3 regions of the Sinorhizobium sp. GQ132 genome follow, and region 1 is predicted to be linked to each of the others. Evidence: riboswitches for the same ligand, from Rfam matches in the RefSeq annotation. Region 1 holds a riboswitch; each other region holds the start of a gene.
What was found. Region 1 has a riboswitch for thiamine pyrophosphate ahead of thiB (thiamine ABC transporter substrate binding subunit). Riboswitches for the same ligand answer to the same signal wherever they lie in the genome.
Positions count from the first base shown of each region.

Region 2: another riboswitch for thiamine pyrophosphate. It lies ahead of thiD (bifunctional hydroxymethylpyrimidine kinase/phosphomethylpyrimidine kinase); the one in region 1 lies ahead of thiB (thiamine ABC transporter substrate binding subunit).
Region 3: another riboswitch for thiamine pyrophosphate. It lies ahead of thiC (phosphomethylpyrimidine synthase ThiC); the one in region 1 lies ahead of thiB (thiamine ABC transporter substrate binding subunit).

Region 1 is NZ_JCAXDX010000008.1:88,062-94,109, reverse strand. It holds gene thiQ (thiamine ABC transporter ATP-binding protein) at 70-786, opposite strand; gene thiP (thiamine/thiamine pyrophosphate ABC transporter permease ThiP) at 783-2,414, opposite strand; gene thiB (thiamine ABC transporter substrate binding subunit) at 2,422-3,450, opposite strand; TPP riboswitch at 3,498-3,612, opposite strand; gene AC6CIG_RS20475 (GNAT family N-acetyltransferase) at 3,746-4,231, shown strand; gene AC6CIG_RS20470 (thiamine diphosphokinase) at 4,309-4,959, shown strand; gene AC6CIG_RS20465 (ABC-F family ATP-binding cassette domain-containing protein) at 4,964-6,048, shown strand, end outside.
Region 2 is NZ_JCAXDX010000001.1:221,590-227,637, forward strand. It holds gene AC6CIG_RS00950 (UTP--glucose-1-phosphate uridylyltransferase) at 1-39, shown strand, start outside; gene exoP (succinoglycan biosynthesis transport protein ExoP) at 94-2,454, shown strand; gene AC6CIG_RS00960 (hypothetical protein) at 2,503-2,709, opposite strand; gene thiD (bifunctional hydroxymethylpyrimidine kinase/phosphomethylpyrimidine kinase) at 2,813-3,613, opposite strand; TPP riboswitch at 3,741-3,843, opposite strand; gene AC6CIG_RS00970 (peroxiredoxin) at 4,057-4,716, shown strand; gene AC6CIG_RS00975 (serine hydrolase domain-containing protein) at 4,833-5,837, opposite strand; gene AC6CIG_RS00980 (beta-galactosidase) at 5,939-6,048, opposite strand, start outside.
Region 3 is NZ_JCAXDX010000001.1:620,354-626,401, reverse strand. It holds gene thiO (glycine oxidase ThiO) at 1-385, opposite strand, end outside; gene thiC (phosphomethylpyrimidine synthase ThiC) at 387-2,222, opposite strand; TPP riboswitch at 2,321-2,432, opposite strand; gene AC6CIG_RS02830 (aq_1923 C-terminal domain) at 2,593-4,635, shown strand; gene dctD (C4-dicarboxylate transport transcriptional regulatory protein DctD) at 4,749-6,048, opposite strand, start outside.

The sequences.
Region 1 (6,048 bases):
GGCGGTCAAATTGTGGCGTCCGGCGAATTTAGTTCGTCCGGCGTCGGATCGGTCGCCGCGAACAGTTCGTCATCCCTCCTTGCCGAGGAACCGGTTGATGGCCGTGATGTCGCGGCGCTTGAGAAACCGATCGACTTCATCATGGGCGACAATCCGGCCCCGGTCGAGGAAAAGAACGCTGTCGGCGAGCGCCCTCACGTCATCGGGATGATGCGTGATCATCAGTATCGTGTTGCCTTCCTCCTCGTGCAGATCGCTGATGAGTGTCCGCATCTCGGCGCGCATGCCTGGGTCGAGCGCAGCGAAAGGCTCGTCGAGCAGGAGGATCGGGCGGTGCCGTACGAAGGCGCGGGCGAGCGCGACCCTCTGGCGTTCGCCGCCTGAAAGCGTCGGCGGCAGCCGCTTGCCAAAGCCGGCGAGCCCGACACGGGCCAGTGCGTCCTCCACCTTCATGCGGTCGGCCGCATCCAGTCGCAGCGCCGGGCTGATGCCAAAGCCGACATTGGTGGCGGCGTCGAGATGTGCGAAGAGGTTATGTTCCTGAAATATGATCGATACCGGCCGTTCCGCAGGCGGGCGACCGGTCATTTCCTCGCCGAAGATGCGGACTTCCCCGCGCTCCGGTTGCTCGAAGCCGGCGATGACGTTGAAGAGCGTCGACTTGCCCGAGCCGGAGGCGCCGGCCACGGCGACGATCCGCTCCGCGGGAACCGTGCAGTCGAAGGCGAGCGTCGTTGTTTCGAAGCTTATCTCGATGCCCTTTACGGCGAGAGCGGTGGAACTCATGTGTATTTACCCTCCGGCCGCCTCTCCTCTCCCGCCGTGCCGAGCACCGTCAGGACAAGGCAGAGAAGGCCGAGAACCAGCGCCAGTCCGGCCGCATCCGCGGTGCGATAGCTGCCCATCCGGCTATAGAGCAGATAAGGGAGGGTTACCATGTCCTCGGAGCCGAAAAGAGCGACGGCTCCCAGATCGCCGAGCGAGAGGGCCATGGCAAAGGAAAAGGCGACGAAGAGAGGTTTGCGCAGACCCGGCCAGTCGATCCACAGCAGGCGGTGGAAGCCCCCGATGCCGAGGCTCGCGGCAAGGCGCGCGGTGCGAGCGGCATGCGTCGCCATGGCCGGCGCCAGCACCCGGTGAACGAAGGGAAGCGCCATCAGCGCATTGATGGCGACGACGACGGCCGGCGCGAAACGGGCGACGTCGCCGAACGGCCTCAGGAGCAGGAACCATCCGGCGCCGAGCACGACGGGAGGCACGAGCAGTATGAAGGAGGTGCTTGCGCCGATCCCTCCGGCAAAGAGGCGAGCCGCCGGCCCCGGGCGCCGGCGCGCCAGCGCGAGGCGTTCGGTACGGATCATCAGCGCCGCGATGACGACCGAAATCGTGGCGGAGACAAGGGCGATCGTCGCGCTCATGGCGAGCGCCCGACGGAATGCCGGCTCGTTCACGAGACGGACGAGGTCGGCCTTCGATCCACTATAGGCGATAGCCGCAAAGGGCAGGCCGATGAGGACGACGGCGAGCACCAGCCAGATGCGGTCGGCAAGCCGCGACAGACCGCTCGCGCCGTCGAAACGCCGGATGGCACTGCCGCTCGTCTCTCCCTCCAGCGGCGGCGGCGCGATCAATTTCAAGACGAGAAGCAGCGCTCCGGTAAGGGCGACCTGAAGCGCCGAAAGGGCGATCGCCCGCGGCGGGTCGAAGTCGAAGCGCAGCGCCTGGTAGATCGCCACTTCGAGCGTGCTCGCGGCCGGCCCCCCGCCAAGCGTCAGCACGAGCGTGAAGCTGGTGGCGCAGAGCATGAAGATGAGCCCGGCGATGCCGGGAAGCAATCCACGGATCACCGGCCACTCTATGAAGCGAAAGGTGGCGAAGGAACCCATGCCGAGATTGGCGCAGCTGCGCCAGTATTCGGCCGGAATGCGCTCGATGCCGGCAAGCATCAAGCGTGCGGCGAGCGGCATGTTGAAGAAGACATGGGCAATGAGAATGCCGGAGAGGCCATAGATGCTGACCGGCTGCTCCAGCCCGCCTGCCGAAAGCACCCTGTTCAAGAGCCCCTGCCGGCCCCAGATTTCGATCAGCCCGAGTGCGGCGACGATCGCCGGCAGGCCGAGTGGCAGCGCCAGAAGCCGCAGCACCCAGATGCGGCCGGGGAACGAAGCCTGGCGGGCAAGTGCCCGGGCCACCGGTATCGCGAAAAGGATGGCAAGAAGCGTCGAGAGGCTGGCCTGCAGCAGCGTGAAGCGTGTGATGCGCCAGATATAGGCATCGAAAAGCGGACCGGCGCCGGCGCTGCCGACCGACTGGGCAAGCAGTGCCGCGCCGGCGAGGCCGACGAAAAGCAGGATGCCGCCGAAGGCGAAGGCCCCGGCGGCGATTGTCATCTTGCTTTCCTTCGTGCCGGACAATCCGGCCTCAGTTCCGGCTCATGGCGGCCAGCCATTCGTCGACCCAGGCCTTGCGGTTGGCGGCGACCTCCTCGGAGGGAATGAGGAGCGTCTTTTGCGGGTCGACGAGCTTGCTGAAGGCTTCCGGCAGCGGCTCCTTGGTCGCGGTCACCGGCATCATCCAGTTGGTCGTCGGGATGATCGACTGGAATTCCGGACCGATCATGAAGGTCAGGAAGTTCCGCGCGAGCTCCGGGTCCTTCGCGTTCTTCGTCAATGCGGCGACTTCGATCTGGATATAATGGCCTTCGGCGAAGGGGGCCGCCTGGTAGCGCTCGGTGTTTTCCGCCACCATGTGATAGGCGGGCGAGGTCGTGTAGGAGAGAACCATCGGGGCCTCGCCCTTCGTGAAGAGGCCATAGGCTTCCGACCAGCCCGGCGTGACCGTCAGGACGCGGTCCTTGAGCTTCGCCCAGGCCTGGCCGGCCTGGTCGCCATAGACCGACTTCACCCACAGCAGGAGGCCGAGGCCGGGGGTTGAGGTCCGCGGGTCCTCGATGACGATCTTCTGCGACGGATCGCCCTCGACCAGTTCCTTGAGGCTCTTCGGTGGATCCTTCAGCGTCTCGGTGTCGTAGACAACGGCGAAATGGCCGTAGTCATACGGTATGAAGGTGTCGTCGGAGAAGCCGCCCGGGACCTTGACGGAGGCGGTATCGGCGCCGTGCGGCGCGAAGAAGCCGGTCGCTTTCGCCTCCGCCACCAGATTGGTGTCGAGACCGAGTACGATGTCGGCCTTGGATCCCTGACCTTCGAGCTTCAGCCGCGTCAGGAGTTCGACCCCGTCGGCAACGCCTACATAGTCGACCTTGCAGTCGCAGGTCTTCTCGAACGCTTCCGCCACCTTGGCGCCCGGCCCCCATTCGGTGATGAAGCTCTCATAGGTATAGACCGTCAGGGTTTTTTCCGCGGCCGCCGCGCTCACGGAAAATACCGCGATCGAAGCTGCGGCGATCGCAAGCCGGCCAAGGATCTTTCGATGGAGTGAATTGGACATTCTGGCACCTCTCCCTTTGTTGTTGCTGCATGGGAAAAGCGCGTATCGGTCCGATCGCTTCTAATCCCTCCGCCGGTATGAGCCGGATCAGGTTCCGCGGGTTGGCTCGAAGCCTCTCAGCCACGGTCGCAAAAGCCGACCAGGGCACCCCGTTAGAGCAGCAAGAGATTTAGCTTCCGGCGACGGCTTAGGCAAGCTGAGTTTCAGCAGGGGCGTTTGCCGTCCGCGTCAGCCGCGCTATTAAAAGTCAAACAATTGCCGGCGCAGTTTGTTCGCCGAAAGCGGAGACAATTTCATGCCAGACATGCTCGTCCGCCTCTATGCCTTGCCCGAGGGCCGCCCATCGCGTCTCGACCCCGACATCCGCATCCGCCGGGCGCTTGCGGCCGAGCGGCGGGCCGTCATTCCCTGGATCGAGGAGCGCTTCGGGACCGGGTGGGCCGGCGAGGCCGAAACCGCCTTCTCCTCGACGCCGGCGCGCATCCATGTCGCTCACCATCGGGACCGGATCGTGGGCTTTGCCTGCCATGACGTAACCGCGCTCGGCTTCTTCGGTCCGACCGGAGTCGACGCGACTATGCGCGGCAAGGGCATCGGCGAGGCCCTGCTCGTCGAAAGCCTGCTATCCATGCGCGCCGCCGGCTATGCATATGCGATCATCGGCGGCGTCGGCCCTGCCGAATTCTATGCCCGTGCGGTGGGTGCGGTGGAGATCGCCGGGTCGACGCCCGGCATCTACGACGGCATGCTCTTTCCCGGGGATCCGGCGTCCGGAACCTGATCCGCGCAGCATGCGTTCGCAAAACAGCAGCCGGAGCCCTTTTCCTTCGCCGCTGCTTTGCGCTATGGGCTTCTGCCATGACCCGATCACCCTTCACCATCCTGCTCGGCGGCGCGCTGACGCCGACAGACCGGCTCGCTCGACAGCTCGAAGGCAGCCGCTTCGTCGCCGCCGACGGCGGCATGCGCCATGCAAGGACGCTGGGGATCGTTCCCGATCTCTGGGTCGGCGATTTCGATTCCACGGATGAGGCGCTTCTGGCGGAGTTTGCCGGCGTCCCGCGCGAACGCCATCCAGCTGCCAAGAACGCGACCGACGGGGAGATCGCCGTCGAGGCAGCCCTCGAGCGTGGCGCGACCTCGCTCGTCTTCGCGGGCGGACTCGGCGGCGCGCGCAGCGACCATGCTTTCCTGCATCTCCTCGGTACCGTCGCGCTTGCCCAGAGCGGCGTTGCGGTGATGATGACCTCCGGCGAGGAGGAGGCCTATCCGCTGCTGCCCGGCTCGCAGGAGATCGAGCTGCCGAAAGGCAGCCTCTTCTCGATCCTCGGCTTTGCCGATCTTGACGGTCTTTCGATCGAGAACGTGCGCTACCCGCTGAAGGATTTTCATTTGCCCTTCGGCTCGTCGCGCACCATTTCGAACATCGCGGATGGCACGGTCCGCCTGACCCTGAAATCCGGCCGGGCCGTCGTTCTCGCCCGCCCCTATGATCTTTCCGGAGCCTGATGCCTTGGCGCCTCCCATCCTGAAGCTTGACGACATTCTACTGACCTTCGGCGGCACGCCGCTGCTTGCGGGTGCGGGCCTGCAGGTCGAGCCCGGCGATCGCATCTGCCTCGTAGGCCGCAATGGTTCGGGCAAATCGACGCTGATGAAGATCGCCGCCGGAATTGCAGAACCCCAGTCGGGCGAGATCTTCCGGCATCCATCGGTGACGATCCGCTATCTGCACCAGGCGCCCGACTTCGACGGCTTCGATACGGTTCAGGCCTATGCCGAAGCCGGCCTCGGGCCAGGCGACGATCCCTACCGGGTCGCCTACCTGCTGCAGCATCTGGGGCTGACCGGGGAGGAAGAGCCGACGCGCCTTTCCGGCGGCGAGGCACGTCGTGCCGCCCTTGCCCGTGTGCTTGCGCCGGAGCCCGACATTCTGCTTCTCGACGAGCCGACGAACCATCTCGATCTGCCGACGATCGAATGGCTGGAAGACGAGCTCGTCCGCAGCCGTTCGGCGCTGGTGCTGATCTCGCACGACCGTCGCTTCCTCGAAAAGGTATCGACGGCGACGGTCTGGCTGGACCGCGGCCAATCGCGCCGCCTCGATCGCGGCTTTGCGCATTTCGAGGCCTGGCGCGACGAGGTGCTGGAGGCGGAAGAGCTCGAGCAGCACAAGCTCGGTAAGGCGATCGAGCGCGAAGAGCACTGGCTGCGCTACGGCGTGACCGCAAGGCGCAAGCGCAACATGCGTCGGCTCGGGGAGCTGCAGGACATGCGCGCCCGCCATCGCGGGCACAAGGGGCCGCAGGGTACGGTCCAGGCCACCGTTGCCGACGCCAGGGAATCGGGCAAGCTCGTCATCGAGGCGGAAAAGATCACCAAGGCCTATGGCGATCGCACGATCGTCGCGGCGTTCTCGATCCGTGTCCACCGCGGCGACCGCATCGGCCTCGTCGGGCCGAACGGCGCCGGCAAGACGACGCTGCTGAAGCTCCTGACCGGTCAGCTCGCGCCGGACACGGGCAGCGTCAAACTGGGCACCAATTTGGAGATCGCCACGCTCGACCAGAAACGCGAGGAACTGAACCTCGACGAGAC
Region 2 (6,048 bases), on a different contig from region 1:
ATGGTTCTGTCTCACGAAAGCCGCATCCGGGCGGCATAAGCGGCGGCTTCCGGCAGTCCTTCGGGACTGCCGGAACAAGGACCGGAGAAGAAGATGAACAGAACGGCCCCCATGAAACAAAGAAGCGTTCCATTGAGCAGCATCATGCCCAGCGAAGACCAGTCAGACGGCTTTATCGACCTCGACCGGCTTGTCGCCGCAGTCTTTCGTCGTGCCCGGCTCGTGGCCGCATTCGTCCTGCTCTTCATTGCGCTGGGGGGCGCTTATCTCCTGTTTGCCACGCCCTATTACACGTCGATGACGCAGATCCTTCTCGACGAAAACCTGTCCAAATACGCCGAGGAGGAACCTACCCCGGTAAACAGCCAGATGCTCGACACGCAGATTGCGAGTGCGGTCGAGATCCTGAAATCCGGCGAACTCGCATTGCGCGTCGTCGACAAGCTCAAACTCGACGAAAACGATACGATACTCAATCCGCCGCAGTCGCCCGTTGCCGTCGTCAAGGACTGGTTGAAATCGGCGACCGGGCTTTTTTCCGGCGGTCCCGACGTTACGGAAGAACAGGCGCGCAACGGACGGCGGCAGAAGGCAGCCGCGATCATACAGCAATCGCTCGCGGTCGAGCGTGTTTCGCGCAGCTCGGTCGTGGCCGTTGCCTTTCGCTCGAGCGACCCCTTGCTTGCGGCGACCATCGCGCGCGGTTACGCAAGTGCCTATCTGACCGATCAGTTGAACGCCAATTTCGAGGCGACCGAGCGCGCTTCCGTCTGGCTGCAGGAACGGCTTACGGATCTTCAGCAGCGCTCGCAGGCCGCCGCGCTCGAAGTCGCGCATTTCAGGGCCGAGAACGGTCTGACGGCTGCACGCGGCGAGCTGATGTCCGAGCAGCAGATGGCCGATCTCAACAGCCAGCTCATCGTCGCCCAGGCCGATACGGCAAGTGCGTCGGCCCGTTACAACCAGTACAAGTCGATCGTCGACCAGGGACCGGAGAACGCGGTCAAGAACGCCACCATTTCCTCAAAGGAGGGTGACAATTCGGTGATCCGTGACCTTAGGACCCGCTATCTCACCGTCGGCAAGCGCGAGCGGGAAGTCTCGGATAATTTCGGCGCCGACCACCCGCAGGCCGTATCGCTCCGCGCCGAGCAGGAGGATGTCGCGCGGCAGATCTACCAGGAACTGCAGCAACTCACTGCAAGCTACAAGAACGAATACGAGGTCGCGCAGTCGCGCGAGGCATCGCTCAGGAAGAGCATCCAGGGCATTGCCGGCAAGACCTCCGACGCCAGCGAGCAACTCGTTCAATTAAGGGAGCTCGAACAGAAGGCAGCGGCTCTGAAGACGCTCTACGAATCCTATCTCGGCCGCTACGAACAGGCGACGCAGCAGCAATCCTTCCCGATCGCCAAGGCGCGCGTCATCTCCGAGGCCGGCGTGCCCGTGTCGCCGTCGAGCCCCAAGAAAACGATGACTCTCGCGCTTTCGGCCGTGCTCGGCATGATGGTCGGCGGGGCTTACGCGGCCTTCCTCGAATTCCGCGAACGGACTTTCCGCCTGGAAGGCGACATCCGCTCGCTCCTCGGCCATCGCTCGCTCGGCTACGTCCCGCTGCTCGGAACGCGCATGAAGAAGAAGGCACAACTGGTCCATGCGCATTTCGGCTCGGTAAAAAGACACGACGAAGCTGTGGACGACACGATGCCGTTCCAACGACTTTCGCGCATCGTCGTCGATGCGCCGCGTTCGACCTTTGCGGAGACCTTCCGCAACGCCAAGCTTGCCTGCGACCAGATGCTCGCCGGCAGCGAAAGCCGCGTGATCGCCATTGCATCGGCCCTTCCGGACGAGGGAAAGTCGATCATTGCCGCGAACTTCGCCGCACTTCTGGCGGCGAGCGGCAAGCGGACCCTGCTCATCGATGCCGATATACGCAAGCCGGGACTGACTCAGATGATCACGCCCGCCCCGCGCACCGGGCTCGTCGAAACGCTGACCGGAGAAGCCACCTGGCCCGCCGGAATCAAGGTGGACCAGCGCACCAAGCTCGCAATCCTTCCGGCCGGCGGCGCATCGCATCAGCGGCATCAGAGCAATGAACTGCTCGCCTCCCCGGCCATGGCGAACCTCATCGAGAACGCCCGCAACGCCTTCGACTACGTCGTCGTCGATCTTGCCGCACTCGCCCCCGTCGTCGACGCCAAGGCTTTCGCGCCGCTTGCCGACGGTATTCTCTTCGTGGTCGAGTGGGGAAGGACGCCTTCGCGGCTCGTACGCGATCTGCTCAACTCGGAACCATTGATCAACTCGAAGGTGCTGGGCGTCATCCTCAACAAGACGGACATGAACGAACTCGGCAAATACAGCGACTTCGACGGGGCGGAGAAATACCGCCACCGCTACGGCAAATATTACGTCGAGAATACGATTACGGAAAACAACGCCGCTTGAGGCGACCGCGGCCGCGCCACCTGTGCGCGGCCTTTTCGCCCTTCGCCGTCAGACCTTGCGGCGATCGACGATCCAAGCGGCTGCCATTAGCGCGATGACCGCCGTAAGGGCAACGAGTGCCAGCGCATAGAAAAGCGAATATTCGACCAGCGACGGCAGCATCGAAAGACAACGCCGCACCCTGCCAGGCGACCGCCGCCAATCCGGCAGGTCGTCACGGTTGAAAGCCTCCAGCCGGCGGGTAAGAAAATGCATATCGCGAGAACCGATTGCCAATCGAAGCCATGGACGCCGTCATGCTGCTGAACAACAGTGGCGATAGCGAGGCACTTCAGCTCCCCGAGCCGTCACCCGGCAGTCAATCTTCCCACCACCGGTGGAAATGATGGACCGGACCGCGCCCCTGACCTATCTCCAGGCGGTCGGCCGCGAAGATTGCGGCATGCAGATAGGACTTGGCGGCACTCACCGCTTCGACCAGCGGCAAGCCTTTCGCAAGGCCGGCGGCAATGGCTGCCGACAGGGTGCAGCCGGTGCCGTGGTCGTTGCGCGTCTCGATCCGCGCGGCGGGAAGGCGGACAAGAGTGTCGCCGTCGAAGAAGAGGTCTGTGGCCTTCCGGCCCTTCAGGTGCCCGCCCTTGACCAGAACCGCATATGCGCCGGTCCGCATGATCGCTTCCGCCTGGCGCGCCATCTCCGCCTCGTCCTCGGCGATTGCGCGCCCGGTCATCAGCGCGGCCTCGGCTAGATTGGGCGTGGCGACGAGCGCCAGCGGCAACAGCTCTTCGATGAGCGCCGTAACGGCATCCGGCCGAAGCAACGCGTCGCCGGAGGTCGCAACCATGACCGGATCCACGACGGCCCGTTTTCCGGACCGGCGCAATCCATCGGCAATGGCGGCGATCGTTTCCCGACGCGAGACCATGCCGATCTTGACGGCCTTCACGTCGAGATCGGAGAAGACGGCGTCCATCTGCGCCGACACGATTTCAGCGGAGACATCCTCGACGGCCGTCACGCCCCTGGTGTTCTGGGCCGTGATCGCAGTGATGACGCTGGCGCCGTAAACGCCGAGCGCCGAAAACGTCTTGAGGTCCGCCTGAATACCGGCGCCGCCGCCGGAGTCCGAGCCGGCGATGGTGAGAGCAATCGCCGTCATGCCCAGGCCTCCTTCGCACGAGGGCAGATGATGCTTGCGAGCGGTACGGCAGTGGACGTCATCGATCGATCTCCAGACGGAACATCACGGAGATCCAGGAAAGGCGATGAAAAGGCGAACTTGCCGCTGGCGGCCTTCTTTCCGTTCCTACGCCGGCATGACCCGGATCAGGTTCAAGGGTCCGGCTCAACGCCATCTCAGCACCGTCTGGTGCTCCCCTCGGAATGCGCTATCTATGCGGCTGTGGCAAAGCGATGTCAACGCACCCGCGCAAAGGCTTGTAAGACCTGACTTTTAGGCCAGCCGGCAAAAATATACCCGCAGCCTGGCCACCTATGATGCAGTCATTCCTTCTGCCGCCGTCAATCGCTCGTTTCCTCCTCGAAAACGGCGGCGATTGCGTTATTCTTAGCAAAATTTCGTCGTACAGGAGGGAACACGCCATGAGTCTGCGCATCAACGATACCGCCCCTGATTTCACCGCCGAGACAACGCAGGGCACGATCAATTTCCATGAATGGATCGGCGACGGCTGGGCTGTCCTTTTCTCCCATCCGAAGAACTTTACTCCCGTCTGCACCACGGAACTCGGCGCCATGGCCGGCATCGAGCCGGAGTTCCGCAAGCGCGGCGTCAAGATCATCGGCATTTCGGTCGACCCGGTCGAAAGTCACACCAAGTGGAAGAACGACATCAAGGTCGCGACCGGCTTCGAGGTCGACTACCCGCTGATCGGCGACCGCGATCTGAAGGTGGCAAAGCTCTACGACATGCTGCCGGCCGGCGCCGGAGAGACGTCCGAGGGCCGGACGCCTGCGGATAACGCCACCGTGCGTTCGGTCTACGTCATCGGCCCCGACAAGAAGATCAAGCTGATCCTCACCTATCCGATGACCACCGGCCGCAACTTCAACGAGATCCTGCGCGCCATCGACTCGATCCAGCTCACCGCCAAGCATCAGGTGGCAACACCCGCGAACTGGCAGCAGGGCGAGGACGTCATCATCACGGCCGCCGTCTCCAACGAGGACGCCGTGCAGCGTTTCGGGTCGTTCGACACCGTGCTTCCCTATCTCCGGAAGACGAAGCAGCCGACGGCCTAAGCAAACCCGCCGCCAAGAGTCAGTCGATCAGGCGCGTCAATTCATCAAGGTTGACGCGCCCTTGGCGCTTTTTGCTAACATGGTTGTTTAACGCGCACAGAGCAGAACCATCTGCCTCAATCCGCTTTGGCGATGGAGATGATCTCCGCCAGAACCCCGTGCAGAGCGTCGCGATAGCCGTTGCGTGCCGAGGGGCCGCTTTCATCCGACGTCATGACCACGGTCAGGTCAAGGGACGGCACTATGTAGAGCATCTGGCCGCCATAGCCCCAAGCGTAATACACATCCTCGTCGCCGATCCGGCGCGTGAACCAGCCATATCCGTAGCCGTCGCCGGTAAAACGGGAGGCCGTGCGCGGCTGCCAGGAAAGCTCCACCCAATCGGCCGGGACGACCTGCCGTCCGTCCGCGGTGCGGCCGCGGTTGCGATAGAGCTCACCGAAGGCAAGCAGCGATCGCGCGCTCATCGCCATCTGGTTGCCCCCGAGATAGATGCCCTGGGGATCCCGCTCCCAGGCGCCGATCCGGAAACCCTCGACAGGACCGAGCCATTCGCGCGCAAGCGCCAGTGTCGACTTGCCGCCGACCTTGGTCAGTATTGCCGAGAGCAGATGGGTCGAGGCGGTCGAATAAAGCATCCGACCTCCGGGCTCGTCGTCGAAGGGCTGTGCCAGTGCGAAACGAACCCAGTTGCGGCTCGACACCCAGCGGCCGTAATTCGGTCCGGACATGCGCCCCAGTCCCGCTTGCATCGAAAGCAGGTTGCCGATGGTGATGTCGTTGATCCGGGGGTCGGCCTGCGACGGGAGGTCTTCCTTCAGGAGCGGCGCGATCTTCTGCTCCGGGCCGTCGAGCAGACCCTTGCCGATCGCGATGCCCACAAGTGCGGATACGATCGATTTCGACGCCGACTTGATGTTGGTCGACTCCGAGGGCGTGTGGCCGCGATAACCCTTCTCGGCAATCGTCTCCCCGTCCCTGGCAACGACCACGGTCTTCAGCGGGTTCAACTCTTCTCTGGTCGCCAGGGCCGTCAGCAAGGTGGTGACGGACTGATCCTGCGCGGCTGCCGCCGAGTGGAAACCGAAGAGCGCAAGGAACGTAACAACGAGCATGGTCATGCGTTCGACCTAGGGCGAATGGCACGACAAGTCATCAAGTACAGTCCAAGCTCACGACGATGTGACCTTGCCTGAAGGTCGGCTACATCGATGCTCGGGGTTCATTCCCTCCAGATCGCAACATCGACGGGTTTCAGCGTGCGGCCGCCCAGGTAGAACTCGGCCGAGGGCCCTGCGGGCACCTCCGCGGGGATCCGGCCGAAATTGAAGG
Region 3 (6,048 bases), on a different contig from region 1:
CCTGCCGGAAACGGCCGGCGAGAGCCGGCTCCAGCGCTGTGATCTCCTCTGCATCGAGCGAGCGGAAGCCGGAGGTGCGGGAGGCGAAGCGTTTGAGTTCGGCTCCGTCACGGGGTTGCGCAACGACGAGCGTGCCGTTGCGATGCACGGAACCGGCAGGGAGCGCGGCTTCCCACCAGTCGGCGGCGCCGATCCCCAGCCTCAGGACGGTTTCCTCGGCACTTTCGCGCTCGCACCAGGGAGCGAGCATGCCGCCCGCATACCAGGAAGCGGCCCCGGTAAAGCCGGCGGCATTTTCCATGATCGTCACTGCGGCGCCGCGCCCGAGAAGTTCATGGGCGGCGGTGAGGCCGGCGACGCCGGCCCCTCTGATCAGCACGCGCATCTCATTCTCCAGCGGGCGCGGCCTTGCTTTCATCGACCGGCATATAGAGGTCGCCGCCGTCGCGATATCTGGCGGCCATTGCCTCGAGGCCCTCCTTCTGCGCCTCGGCGCGGATATCGTGGGAAATCCGCATCGAACAGAATTTAGGTCCGCACATGGAGCAGAAATGCGCGACCTTGTGCGCCTCCTTCGGCAGCGTCTCGTCGTGGAAATTGCGCGCGGTCTCGGGGTCGAGCGAGAGGTTGAACTGATCCTCCCAGCGGAACTCGAAGCGGGCTCGCGACAGCGCGTCGTCGCGGGTTCGGGCGGCCGGGTGTCCTTTGGCGAGATCGGCGGCATGAGCGGCGATCTTGTAGGTGATCACGCCGGTCTTGACGTCGTTGCGGTCGGGCAGGCCCAGATGTTCCTTCGGCGTCACGTAGCAAAGCATGGCGGTGCCGAACCAGCCGATCATAGCCGCGCCAATGCCTGACGTAATGTGGTCGTAGCCGGGCGCGATATCGGTGGTGAGCGGCCCGAGCGTATAGAAGGGCGCTTCTCCGCAGACGGCGAGCTGCTTGTCCATGTTCTCCTTGATCTTGTGCATGGGCACATGGCCCGGCCCTTCGATCATCACCTGGCAATCCTTGGCCCAGGCGATCTTCGTCAGTTCGCCGAGCGTTTCGAGCTCGGCGAACTGGGCCCGGTCGTTGGCGTCGGCGATGGAGCCGGGACGCAGGCCGTCGCCGAGCGAGAAGGAAACGTCATAGGCGCGGCAGATGTCGCAGATCTCCTCGAAATGCTCGTAGAGGAAGCTCTCGCGGTGGTGATGCAGGCACCACTTCGCCATGATCGAGCCGCCGCGCGAAACGATGCCCGTGACGCGATCCACGGTGAGCGGGATATAGTGAAGCCTGACCCCGGCATGGATGGTGAAATAGTCGACGCCCTGTTCCGCCTGCTCGATCAGCGTGTCGCGGAAGACCTCCCAGGAAAGATCCTCGGCGATGCCGTTTACCTTTTCCAGCGCCTGGTAGAGCGGCACGGTGCCGATCGGTACCGGCGAATTGCGGATGATCCATTCGCGGATGTTGTGAATGTTGCGGCCGGTGGAAAGGTCCATGACCGTGTCGGCGCCCCAGCGCGTCGCCCAGACCATCTTCTCGACCTCCTCGGCCATCGATGAGGTGACGGCGGAATTGCCGATATTCGCGTTGATCTTCACCAGGAAGTTGCGGCCGATGATCATCGGCTCGGCTTCCGGGTGGTTAATATTGGCCGGAATGATGGCGCGGCCGCTCGCCACTTCCTGGCGCACGAATTCCGGCGTCACGAAATCGGGGACCGAGGCACCGAAGCTTTCGCCGTCTCGGGCGAGCGCCTCCTTCGCGGCCTTCCGGCCGAGATTTTCGCGGATGGCGATGAACTCCATTTCCGGCGTGACGATGCCGGCGCGGGCATAGGCGAGCTGGGTTACCGCTTTTCCCGGCTTAGCCTTGAGCGGTTGGTGACGAATCGGGAATTCCGGCGTCAGCCTTTCACCGGTCGCAAAGCCATTGTCTTCGGCCTTCACCGCACGGCCGTCGTAGCTCTCGACATCGCCGCGCTTGAGAACCCAGTCGCTGCGAAGGCGCGGCAGGCCCGCGTCGATGCGGATATCCACGTTTTCGACCGTGTAGGGGCCGGAGGAATCGTAAACAGTCACCGGCGGCTCGCCGGAGGTCGGATGCAGCGCGATCTCGCGCATCGGCACGCGGATGTCCGTGTGGATCTCGCCCGGCTTGTAAACCTTGCGGGATGCCGGGAGCGGTCCTTGCGTGACCGAGGGCGCAGCGGCGAGAGGCTTGATTAGATTCATCTTGAGGCTCCAATGTTTTCGCGTTGGAGACCCAGTTCTGAAGCCGGAAGGATGAAAAGACGTATCGCCGATGAATTGCCGGTAAACGGAATCCTGGCTGCTGCACGTCTGCACCGTCCCTACGCCAGTATGAACTGGATCAGGTTCAACGGGTCACTGCGCGCGCTAGCAGTATCTCAGCCCCTTGCCGGGACCCCCCTGGTGAATGGCGCAATTAGGGACGGTTATCGCCGCGGCGTCAAGATGGTTTTTGCACCGGCTAAATCCCGTGCGCAGGGCTCGCGCCATGCTTGCAAATGCAAAGTTCTAAATCTACTTACCGTCCGAGTCTGAAGCGCCATGATGCGCATAGCGAAAAGGGGTGAAGGTCTTGGGGCAGGCGGAGACGGGGACCATGAAAAGGGGACGCAAGGCGCTTTGGGCGGCTGTTGCGGTCATCGCAATCGCGGCCGCAGGCGCGACCGGTTACAAGATCGCTGTCGAAAAGAGCGTGAGCAGGCTGATCGCCGAACGGGGCGGCAGAGTGGGCACGGTCGAAGCGGACTTCTTCGGGCGCATTCACCTGCGCGACCTGACGCTGCCGCTGAAGGAAGGATCCGAACTTCGCGTCGCCGCGATCGACGGGCGGCCCAGGATCCTGTTCCTGGACGGCATGCTCGAGGTCAGCGGCGTGGACCTCGATATGCGCCCGGGCAAGATCGCCGTGCCGAAGGTGATCGTCGAGCAGGCGGAGTTCGGTCGCGACACGCTGGCGCAAATGTTCGGCGCGGGAAGCGATCTTTCGCTGCCGAAACAGTTGGCGCTTTTTACGGCAAAGAGCGTCGCCGCCCCTGAGGTGATCATCACGCAGACGGTTGCCGGTAGCGAGCAGAAGCTGGTCTACAAGAACGTGGTCTCGGAAGGTATCGTGGATGGCCGCATCGCGCGCTATTCGGCGAGTGGTGCGAGCTTCGAAGCCGGCATAGGCGCCTCCGATGGAGAGGGCGGCGAGAAGAGGCGGCTGACGGGCTCCCTCGGAGCCATGACGGGGCAGGACGTCGATGCCGCCTATCTGGCCCGCATCTATACTGAAAAAGCCGGGCCGGGCGACGAGCAGGCAAGGCCTGTCTATGGGCCATTCTCGATCAAGGATATAGCCTTCTCGGATGGCGAGGCGAGCTTCGGCTATGACGAGGTTCGCAGCAGCGGCGTAAGCATGCGGATGCTGGACGAGCCGCTTCGCGAGACTCTAGAGAAGCTCAACTCGGTCTCGTCGCCCGAGGATCTGCCCGTGGCGGAGCGTCAAGACTATTTCGCCCGGATTCTGTCGGTCGCCGATTTGACGAGGAAGGCCGACATGGAAATGCTGGGTCTGAAGATCGACGCGCCGGACAAGGATGGTGAAGAGGGCGAGAGGATCAGGCTTGCGGTGGATCGCCTCGCGCTCGAGCTGGATGGCCGGAAGCTTGACGCGTCGGTGAATGGCTTCTCGATGGCGGAGGGCGCGGACTACGTCAAAGTCTCCGAAGCAAGCATTTCGGGCTTTTCCTGGGATCCCAGCGTGGAAGCGCTGAAGAAGTTCGTCGCTCTGCAGGATGGGCAGCATGAGAACTTCCCTTTCACGACGCTGCTGCCGGAGTTCGGAACGTTCCGCGTGGCGGGAATCGATGCCGATCTGCCTGACTCGAGCACCGGCGTGGAAGACTGGGACGAATACAACGACACTCCGGATGCTGGAGAGGGCGATCGGCCGCAACGCATCCGCTTCACGATGAAGGGATACGAGCTGGCGCTCGCGAAACCGCGAAACGGCATTCCGACTGACGTCCGCGCCGGATACCAGGACTTCGCCCTTCAAATCCCGGAGCATACGCAGGACGAGACTCTCGCCAAGCTTCGCAAGCTGGGCTTCAACGAATTGGTCCTCTCCTCCAACCTCGAAGCCGCCTGGGACGAAGCGAACGAGACTCTGGTCATCAAGGATATTTCCACGAGCGGAAAGGATATCGGCCGCTTTTCCCTCTCCGGCCTTCTGGGAGGCGTGAGCGGCGACTTCTTTTCGGGCGACGCGGCCAAGGCGCAGGCGGCGTTGTTCGGCCTCACCGCGCGGGAAGCAAGCCTGAAGATCGAGGACAAGGGCTTCACCGCCAAAGGGATACAGGTCTATGCCGAACAAAACGGCATGACGGAGGATCAGGCACGCGGTATGCTGGAAATGACGGCGTCGGTGATGCTGCAGCAATTTGCCGCGCAGGAGCCTCGGCTGCGGAACGTGATGGATGCAGTTTCGCGGTTCATCGCGAAACCGGGGACATTCACGCTGACGGCCAAGGCCAAATCCGCCAGCGGCATAGGTGCGCTCGAATTCGCGGTTGCTTCGCAAAATCCGCTTCTGCTTCTCGACAGGGTCGACTTCGAGGCGACGGCGGAATAGCGGCCTTCTCACCGCAAGCGGGGCGAAGAGGGCTCCAAGCGCCGCCTAAGTCTACTCCCTGGTTCAACGCAGGTTGAACGGGGAAGGGTTAGAGCGTGGGCAAAACTGTCCACCTACGCGTCGCCACTCTTCGCGCCTGCACGGTCGATAAAATCCGCCCGATTGATCCCATGGCGCTGCAGCTTGTCGTAAAAAGTCTTGCGGGGGATTCCGAGGGCTTGGAGGGTCTCCTTGACGTCGCCGCGGTGCGCCGTGAGAGCCTGCTTGAGGATATCGGCCTCGTAGCGTTCCAATCTTTCCGGCAGGGTTGCTCTGCTTGAGGCGGGCGTTGCGGCCGGGGCTCCCAGGTTTCCCTCCACCCCCAGCGCGACCCGTTCGGCGAAGTGCGAAAGCTCGCGCACATTGCCCGGCCAGGAATGCGTGGCCAGGTAGGCGCGCATGGCAGCCGAGATCGCGGGCACGTCGCGGCCGAAGCGTTCCGAGGCGCGGGCCAGGAAATGGGAGAAGAGGAGTGGGATGTCGTCGCGCCGTTCGCGCAAGGGCGGGATCGAGAGCGTCACGACATTCAGCCGGTAATAGAGATCTTCGCGGAAATCGCCGCGCGCGGCCGGATCGCCGAGGTCGACCTTGGCTGCGGCGACGACGCGGATGTCGACGGGACGGGTCAGGTTGGTGCCGAGCGGGGTGATCTCGCGTCCTTGCAGCACGCGCAGCATCTTCACCTGGGTTGCCGGCGGCATCGCCTCGATCTCGTCGAGGAAGAGGGTGCCGCCGTTCGCATGCTCGATCCTGCCGACCCGCTTCTTGACGGCGCCGGTAAAGGCGCCGGGCTCGTGGCCGAAGAGCTCGCTTTCGATGACCGTTTCCGGCAGAGCGCCGCAATTCAGTGCGACGAAGTTGCCGGTCCTGCGTCGGCTCCATTGGTGCAGCAGCGTGGCGACCACCTCCTTGCCGCTGCCCGTCTCGCCGGCGACCAGCACATCGACATCGGTGTCGGCGATGTGTTTCAAGGTCTGGCGAAGCCGCTCCATGGCCGGCGTCTGGCCGATCAGCGGCAGTCCTTCGGAGGCGGCTTCGGCCGCGCGGCGCAGCGCCCGGTTCTCCATGACGAGCCGCCGTTTCTCCTCTGCGCGCCGGGCGCTCTGGACAAGACGGTCGGCGGCAAACGGCTTGGCGATGAAGTCATAGGCGCCGTCCTGGATCGCCTGCACCGCCATCGGTATGTCGCCGTGTCCTGTGACAAGGATCATCGGCAGGTCCGGATCGAGCGCCAGAACCTTGCGGAAAAGGGCGAGCCCGTCCATGCCCGGCATGCGGATATCGCTGATGACGACGCCCGCGAAGTCGGCGGAAAGTTCGGAGAGCGCCTCCGTCGCGCTGGCAAAGGACGAGACGGTGAAGCCCGCAAGCTCG